Regions from separate parts of the Pelagerythrobacter sp. Soil_C_18 genome, predicted to be linked through region 2. Evidence: predicted binding sites of a transcription regulator. Region 2 holds the regulator's gene; the other holds the start of a gene.
What was found. Region 2 encodes LexA, which represses DNA repair genes until DNA is damaged. Its sites were predicted from a motif close to GTTCCNCNCTTGTTCT; they were not measured.
Positions count from the first base shown of each region.

Region 1: the regulator LexA is predicted to act here: its motif matches at 1,561-1,576, upstream of AC3A5N_RS01510 (S24 family peptidase).

Region 1 is NZ_JBDGIU010000001.1:354,263-358,765, reverse strand. Features, by position in the region: gene AC3A5N_RS01525 (aldehyde dehydrogenase family protein) at 1-926, shown strand, start outside; gene AC3A5N_RS01520 (hypothetical protein) at 992-1,330, opposite strand; gene AC3A5N_RS01515 (hypothetical protein) at 1,320-1,517, opposite strand; gene AC3A5N_RS01510 (S24 family peptidase) at 1,649-2,278, shown strand; gene AC3A5N_RS01505 (SRPBCC family protein) at 2,285-2,764, opposite strand; gene AC3A5N_RS01500 (MBL fold metallo-hydrolase) at 2,907-3,572, shown strand; gene AC3A5N_RS01495 (MAPEG family protein) at 3,580-3,972, opposite strand; gene rpmF (50S ribosomal protein L32) at 4,164-4,343, shown strand; gene plsX (phosphate acyltransferase PlsX) at 4,366-4,503, shown strand, end outside.
Region 2 is NZ_JBDGIU010000002.1:444,976-449,478, forward strand. Features, by position in the region: gene trpD (anthranilate phosphoribosyltransferase) at 1-597, shown strand, start outside; gene trpC (indole-3-glycerol phosphate synthase TrpC) at 638-1,423, shown strand; gene lexA (transcriptional repressor LexA) at 1,576-2,259, shown strand; gene AC3A5N_RS07820 (ComEC/Rec2 family competence protein) at 2,299-4,476, opposite strand.

The DNA of each region.
Region 1 (4,503 bases), on a different contig from region 2:
GCCCCTTCGTGATGAAGCCGGCCAGCCTCACCCCGCTCGGCGCGCTGATCATCGGCGACGTGCTTGCCGAGTGCAGCATCCTGCCCGAAGGCGCCTTCTCGATCCTGCCCGCGCGGCGCGACGGAGCGGACCTGTTCACCACCGACGAACGGCTGAAGCTGCTGAGCTTCACCGGCTCGGACGAGGTCGGCTGGGCGCTCAAGGCGAGGGCGGGCAAGAAGAAGGTCGTGCTCGAGCTCGGCGGGAACGCGGCGGTGATCGTCGACCGCGATGCCGACCTCGACCATGCGCTCGAGCGGATTGTCTTCGGCGCCTTCTACCAGTCCGGGCAGAGCTGCATCGGCGTGCAGCGGATCATCGTTCACGAGGACATCTACGACGCGTTCAAGGCCCGGCTGGTCGAGAAGACCAAGAGTCTCGTCGCGGGCGATCCGAAAGACCCGAAGACCTTCATTGGCCCGATGATCTCGGAGAAGGAGGCAAGCCGCCTCAAGGGCTGGATCGATGCCGCCATAGAGGCCGGCGCCACCCTGCTGTGCGGCGGTGGGTGCGAGGGCAACATGCTCGAGGCCACGCTGCTGGAGAACGTCCCGGAAGGCTGCGATGCCAACCGGCAGGAGGCGTTCGGCCCGCTCGCCAATCTCTCCAGCTTCACCGATTTTGGCGAGGCGCTCGAACGGGTGAACGATACGCGCTTCGGCCTCCAGGCCGGTGTGTTCGCGCGCGACATCCACAAGGTCCTCGACGCATGGGACCGGCTCGTGGTCGGCGGCGTGATCGTCAACGACGTCCCCAGCTACCGCGTCGACAACATGCCCTACGGCGGGGTCAAGGATTCCGGCCTCGGGCGCGAGGGCATCCGCTTCTCGATGGAGGACATGAGCGAGATCCGCAACCTCGTGATCCGGCGCGAGAGCGCGGGTTAGCCCTCCGGCATGGACCACGCGGGCGGGAATCCAGCCCGGCCTGGGCGGTGGGGGATAGTGAATGATCATGCGTCCACCAGCAGCAGGAGCTCGCACTCGACCGTCATTTGCGGCTGAGGCAACAGGATGTGATCGACCCGGGTGACGGTGGCATCGGCGACGAGTTGGCCGAGGATCGTGAACTCGTGTTCGGGCATGGCGGCGATGACATGCTCGCCGGCCGCGACCGCCTCGCGTCCATCGAAGCGCAGCGTCACGGTGTGGCGGGAGCCTTCGAAGGTCACGCTCGCCCAGGCCGTCTCGCGGTGCGTCACCACCGTGGCCGTGTTCCGGGCGAGATCGAGCAGGGCCGCGCGCAGCCGGTCGGCAGTGGTGCGGCGGGGCGGGAGGGGATCACGCGGCATGAGCAGTCTCCGGCGCGGCCTGGTAGGCGGCCATGAAGGCGCGGATGCGCGCCTCGGTTTCGGCGCGCGGTTCGCGGCCGTTTCTCAGATCGAATACGAAGCGCGGGTCCTGCATCGTGAGGCGGCCGAACTTGGTCGCCGCGATGTCGTGCGCGCGGAGGAATTTTTCGACGGATCGGATCAGCATGGCTCTCCCCGACAGGTGGTGATGGGCGACTCGGAAACTGTGCGTTCCTGATTCGTTCCATTTGAAATCCTACTTGTCTAGGAAAAATACATCGTCTATACGGGAAAAATGTTGCGACCATGGATCTCGTCATGACCGACACGCGCCAGCGCCTGCTCGAGCTTGCCCGTGATCACGGGGCGAGCCTGGCCGGCCTGTCGCAGCTCATCGGCCGTAACCCTACGTATCTCCAGCAGTTCGTCCGCAAGGGCAGCCCGCGCAAGCTGGAGGAGGAGGATCGGCGCACGCTCGCCGAGTTCTTCGGCGTGGCTGAATCGGAACTCGGCGCGCCGGCGGAAAAATCCTATGCGAATCCGGCCGCTGACTGGGTCGAGGTGCCGCGCCTCTCGCTCGACGCCTCCGCCGGGCCGGGCGCGCTCGGCGCGCAGGAGATCCCCTTCGACGCCTTCCGCTTCTCGCCCCGCTGGCTGCGCGAAATGGGGCTCGACGGCGCCGACCTCACCGCCATCCGGGTCGAGGGCGATTCGATGGAACCGCTCCTGCGCAGCGGCGACGAGATCTTCGTCGACCGCAACAAGCGCGGCCACGAGGGCATCCACGTGGTCCGCATCGGCGACGCGCTCCACGTCAAGCAGCTCCAGGCCAGCACCCCCGGCCGCATCGCCCTCATCAGCCTGAACAAGGCTTACGCCGCGATCGACCTCGCCCGCGACGAAGTCGAGGTGATCGGCCGCGTGGTCTGGAAGGGCGGGCGCGTTTGATGTGTTTTAGAGCGTTCGGGCGAGCGCTTCCAGCCGGCCGGCCGTCTGCGTCCAGCCTTCCTGAAACCCCATCTCTTCATGCTCCCTGCGGGCCTTTTCGGTCCAGTGAAGCGCGCGGACGACATACCGCGTCCTGCCGTTCTCGTCGGAAAGTTCGACGATCATGGTCCTGAATGGCGTTGCGGGCGGTTCGGCGGGAATCCAGCCCTCGGAGTAGGCGTTGGTGAACGCAAGTATCCGCTCGGGAACCGCTTCAAGGATCACGCCGGCGCCATCCGATGTCTCGCCGTTCGGCCCTTGCATGACGATGTGCGAGGCGCCGCCGGGGCGCAGGTCCAGCGTCTTGACCTCGGTTGTCCAGGAGTCGGGGTGGAACCACTGCTCGAGCAGTTCGGGCTCCGTCCAGCAGCGCCACACGCTCGCGCGCGGTGCATCTAGAAGCTGCTCGAAGCGCAGTTCGTGCCCTGCCGGCCATTCGGCGGTCATTTTACGAGTCTCCACAGCGATGGGTCAGGCAGACTGTCAACGCTCCACCGGCGCAATCGTGTCACAGGCCGCCTTGCGCCGCCGCCTGGGCCGCGGGGGAGCGCGGCTTGCAATCCGATCCGAGCCCGGCCATCTCCCCGCCATGACCGACACTCCCCAGCCTCCGATGCGCGCGGCGATCCTGCCGGTGACTCCGCTGCAGCAGAACTGTTCGCTGATCTGGTGCACGAAGACGATGAAGGGCGCGTTGGTCGACCCCGGCGGCGATCTCGACAAGCTCAAGGCGGCGGTCGCCAAATCCGGCGTGACGCTGGAGAAAATCCTCATCACCCACGGCCACCTCGACCATTGCGGACAGGCGGGCGTCCTGGCCGAGGAACTCGGGCTGCCGATCGAGGGCCCGCACGAGGAGGACCGGTTCTGGATCGCCCGCCTCGACGACGACGGGCGCGAGTGGGGCATGGCCGCGCGCAGCTTCGAGCCCGACCGCTGGCTGAACGACGGCGACACGGTTACGGTCGGCGACCTGACCCTCGACGTGATCCACTGTCCCGGTCACACCCCCGGCCACGTCGTGTTCCATCACGCGCCGAGCAAGTTCGCGATCGTCGGCGACGTGCTGTTCCAGGGCTCGATCGGCCGCACCGACTTTCCCCGCGGCAACCATCAGGACCTGATCGACGCGATCACCCAGAAGCTCTGGCCGCTGGGCGAGGACGTGACCTTCATCCCCGGCCACGGCCCGACCAGCACCTTCGGCCACGAACGCAAGACCAACGCCTTCGTCAGCGACCAGGCGCTGTCGTAGGCGATCTTCAGATCAGCCGCAGCACCGCGCCCACAGCTACGCCGGCCAGGAAGAGCTGGGTGGCGAGCGTCGTCAGCACGCCGACCGCACGGCCGATCTGCGCCTTGCCGCCGTCCATTCCGAACCCATGTGCCACCCGGCCGAGGATGAAGGCGCCGGCGACATAGGCCAGCCAGGTCTCACCAATTCCGGCGATCTCGATCGCCGCGATCAGCACCAGCACGATCGGCACGTTCTCCGCGAAGTTGAGCTGCGCGCGCATCCGCCGCTGTAGCGCCTCGTTCCCTCCGTCGCCCACGCTGATCCCGTGCGCGCGGCGCAGGGCGCCGACCCGCAGCGAGAGCCAGAGGTTGACGATGGCCGCAGCCGCGGCGGCGGTCAGTGTGACGGCAAGTATCATGCAGGTTTCCCTTTCCCCGAGGACGCCATGTGCTAGGGACAGGTCGCGCGGCTTGCAACGGCGGAAATTTGCGCTATAGGGCGCGCCTTCCCGCCATGGTCGGGTCCACTGCCAGGCACGCACTTGTGCGTTGCCGGACCTTGGCCTAGAGCGGCGCGCAACACTCGGATTTTACTGGAACAGGTGCCGCAATGGCTGTCCCCAAAAGAAAAGTATCGCCTCATCGCCGCGGCAATCGTCGCTCGCATGATTCGCTGAAGGTCGAGGCATTCCACGAATGCTCGAACTGCGGCGAGTTGAAGCGTCCGCACAACCTCTGCACGCAGTGCGGGCACTACAACGGCCGCGAAGTCATCGCCGTCGGCCTCTGACGGCCGAAGTTCGGAGAGCGCTATGAGTTTGCCGCGTATCGCCGTCGACGCGATGGGCGGCGATGAAGGCGTGCGCGTGATGGTCGAAGGTGCCGCGCTTGCGCGCCGGCGCCACGACCAGTTCAAGTTCTTGCTCGTCGGTGACGAGAAGCGGATCGCC
Region 2 (4,503 bases):
GCCGAAAAGACATTGGCGGAGCTGGGAATTTGCTTCCTCTTCGCGAAGAACCACCACCCCGCGATGGGACGGATTCAGCCGCTCCGTCAGCGGCTCGGCCGGCGCACGATCTTCAACCTCATGGGCCCCCTGTCGAACCCGGCCGGCGTGCGGCGTCAGTTGATCGGCATCGCCCGCCCCGGCTACGTGCCGATCTACGCAGCGGCCAAGGCCAGGCTCGGGACCGAGCGCACCTTCATCGCCTCGGGCGACGAGGGGCTCGACGAGCTGAGCCTCGCCGGCGGCAATGAGGTGGCAGAAGTCGTCGGCAACGATTTCGAGATGCGCCGGGTCGATGCTTCGATGGCCGGTCTGCCGCATGCCCCCGTCGAGGCGATCCGCGGCGGGGATTCGCTGCACAATGCCAAGGCGCTCAAGGCGCTGCTGATGGGCGCGCCGGGCCCCTATCGCGACGCTGTGCTGCTCAACGCGTCGGCGATGCTGATCCTCGCGGGCTCGGCTCGGGGATGGGAGGACGGTGCAGCGATCGCCGCGGAGTCGCTGGACAGCGGCAATGCGGGTACCCTGCTCGATCGCTGGATCGAAATGGCGCGTTAGATCGTGCGACGAACGCAAGCTGCCACACGGAAACCGGACGATGAACAAGCTCGACGAAATCTGCGCCACCAAGCGTGAGGAAGTCGCTGCCCGCAAAGGGCTCGCCACGATCGAGGATCTCGACCGTGCCGCGCGGGATGCCGGGCCGCCGCGGGGCTTCGCCGACGCACTTGCGGCCAAGGCGCGGAACGGGTTCGGCCTGATTGCGGAAATCAAGAAAGCTTCGCCGTCCAAGGGTCTGATCCGCGCCGATTTTCGCCCCGCCGAACACGCTTTGGCCTATCAGGCGGGAGGCGCCGCCTGCCTCTCGGTTCTCACCGACGCGCCCTACTTTCAGGGGCATGAGGATTTTCTGATGGATGCGCGCGCGGCCTGCGACCTGCCCGTGCTGCGGAAGGACTTCATGGTCGACCCATGGCAAGTCGCCGAGGCGCGCGCGATCGGAACCGATGCAATTCTCATCATCGTGGCCGCGCTGGACGATGGCGCAATGGTCGAGATCGAGGCGGCCGCGCTCGAGCGCGGCATGGACGTCCTGGTCGAGGTTCACGACGAGGCGGAGATGGAGCGTGCGAGCGCACTACGCTCGAGGCTCATCGGAATAAACAACCGCGACCTCAAAACCTTTCGCACCGATCTTGCCGTGACCGAGCGCCTCGCGCCCCTCGCACCGGAGGATGCGCTCTTGGTCGGGGAGAGCGGAATCGAGCGCCATGCGGACTGCGAGCGCCTGGCTGCGGTGGGCGTGCGTTGCTTCCTCGTGGGCGAGAGTCTGATGCGGCAGCCCGATCTCACCGCCGCGACGCGGCAGCTTCTCCTCGGCTAACGGCCGGATGTCGAGACGAAAGCGGAACGGATGTTCTCTACTATCGACTCCAGAATGGCGGAGTTGCTTGACTTCACCAAATCGGTTGCCTAATTGTTCCGCATTCGTTCGCAACCTGGACGAGCGTGTCAGGCGACCGAGGAGACTTCGCCATGCTGACGGCAAAGCAGCACGAGTTGATCCGTTTCATCCAGCAGCGGCTGGAAGAAACCGGCATTTCCCCTTCGTTCGAGGAGATGAAGGAGGCGCTCGATCTCAAGAGCAAGTCGGGCGTTCATCGCCTGATCTCTGCGCTCGAGGAACGCGGCTTCATCCGCCGCCTGCCCAACCGCGCTCGCGCGCTCGAAGTGCTCAAGCAGCCCGAAGATGCGACACCCGCCGCGCGCAGCGCGAAGGGTGACAATATCGTCGAACTGCACCGGGTCGCGCCAGCGCAGCCGAGGCCTGCAAACGACGTAATCGAAATTCCGCTCCACGGCCGCATCGCTGCGGGTGTGCCGATCGAGGCGATCGAGGGGCAAAGCAGCTTGCCCGTCCCCGCCGCGCTGCTTGGACCGGGCGAGCACTATGCACTCGAGGTTTCGGGCGATTCGATGATCGAAGCCGGCATTTTCGACGGCGACTTCGCGCTCGTGCGCCGTACCGACATGGCGCGGGATGGCGAGATCGTGGTGGCACTCGTGCGCAACGAGGAAGCGACGCTCAAGTACCTGCGCCGGGAGAACGGAATGATCCGGCTCGACCCGGCCAACGGCAGCTACGAACCGCAGATCTACCGACCTGACGAAGTGCAGGTGCAGGGCAAGCTTTCGGGATTGCTGCGCCGTTACCACTGATCGCCGAGCAAATGGCGGCGACACTGCTCGATCGTTGATCTAGCGCCGCGTGCCGCGCCACCAGCCATGTTCGCCCTGCCCCTCGGCGACCGTCTCCATGCGCGGCTCGTCTAGGTAGAGCGCGAGCCCACCCGTCCCGCTGAGCAGGCGTCGATCGGCCTTTAGCCAGCGGGGGCGGCAACTGCGCGGAAGAAAGCGGTCGGCGACGACGATATCGGCGCGGTCGCAGGCAGCGGCAAGCGCCCGTTCCTCCACCATGTCGCGGCCACGCGCCATCAGCAGCGTCCAGCGCCTCTCGCCGCGGTCGATTGCAAGCCTGCAGAAATCGCGGCTGCAGCGCGCACCGGCCCAGCGGCTGAGTGGAACCGGTTCGCCCTCCAGTCCCGCGAGTTCCAGGAGATTGTCGCGCGCGAACTCGCTGCGGGTATCGCGCAGCATCAGCAACCGGTCGCCCTCGCCTGCAATTCCGACGTGCCGCCCATCGCCCGAGATGAGCACGTCCGGCGCGGGCGTCCCGATGAGCAGGATCGTTCCGAGAGCTGCCGGCGCGAGGCCGAGCAGCCGCGCCCGCCCTCGCCAGAGCGCCAGCCATAGTCCGCCGGCAACGAACAGCGCGATGGTCGCCAGGTCCATCTGGGGCGCAAGCTTTACCGCTCCGGGCTGCGCGGCGGTGAAGTGCGCGATGGCGAGCAGCAGTTCGAGGGATTTGCCCGCGAGCCACCAGACAGGCGCGCCCGCTCCAGCGAGATCGAGCAGCAAGGCAAATGCGATCAGCGGCATCGATACGAAAGTGACCAGCGGAATCGCGATCACGTTCGCCAGCGCGCCGTAAAGACCGGCACGATGGAAATGAAACAGCACGATGGGCATCAGCGCTATCTCGATCACAACGCCCATGAGCAGCAGCATCCCGGCGCGCCGCGCGAACCGGACGATCCAGTTCTCCTCGCGTGGAGAAAGGAAAGCCTGCACCGGCGCGCTGCCATGCAGCGCGACGATGGCGAGCACCGCCGCGAAGCTCATCTGGAAGCTGGGCCCGACGAGCGACTCCGGCCACAGCAGGAGCACGGCAACGGCGGCCACCGCCACCATTCGCATCGACAGCGGCTCGCGTCCGAGCGCCAAGGCAATCAGCACGAGCACGGCGCCGATGCAGCTTCGCACCGTCGGTACCTCCGCACCTGTCAGCAGCGTGTATCCGACGCCTGCTCCGGCCGCGATGGCTGCGGCAACGACCGGCAGCCGCACGCGCAACGCAAGCCACGGCCAGAGCGAGAGGAGCTTGATGGCTAAAAGGTAAGCCGCCGCGATCACCGCGCTGACGTGAAGTCCGCTGATCGACAGCAGGTGCGTCAATCCGGAGTCCCGCATCGCCTCCTCGTCGGCACGGGTTATGGCTCCTCGATCTCCACTCGCGAACGCCGCCGCGATCGTGCCAGGTGAGCCCGACAGCCGCTCGCGCACGTGCGCGGCCAGCACGCGCTGAACCCCCGCCAGGCTGCTCGCGCCGCGGCCAGGCTGCACGATCTCGATCTCTCCGATCAGCGATCCCGTCGCTGAGAGCCCCTGGAACCATGCAGTGCGCGCAAAATCGTAGCCGCCCGGCAGCATGGGGGGCGACGGTGGCATCAGCCGAGTTCGCAGGCGCACGACCGCACCCTCCGCCAGTCCCGGCTGGTCCGCCGCGAGCGGCACGTTGATCCGCACCTTTCGCGCACGCGCCGCCTCCGCATCGCGGTACGCCAGCACGAGACGCAGGCGGTCTTCCGCCGGCTGGTCGATCCGTTCGAGAACCCGCGCCTCGATCCGTTCGACCCGGGGATAGGCGATCGGCTCCGCTCCCACGACCGCGGAACGCAGCCACACAATAGCCATCCCCGCCGCGACCACGATCGCCAGCGAAATTACGGCCAGGCGCAAGTTGGCCCGATCGTCCCGATCCCGCCACAGGGCCTGCGCCGCGATCGCGGCGAGCGTCGCAAGGGCGATAACGGCGATCCACTGCCATGGCACCGGCAAAAGGAACCAGACACCGATCCCGGCGGCGAAGGCGACGGCGAGCCAAGGCCCGCGATCAAATCCTGCCACGGCGAGAAACGTCTCGATCCGGTCCACCGCACTGGACAAACGCGCCGCGCTGCGCCAATTGCGCTGCGCTGCAGCATTGGCCTCTTCGGGCCCGCCCCCCAACGGCACCTCGGGCACCCCCGTCGCCATGGGAGACATAGGAAAGGATCACGTCGG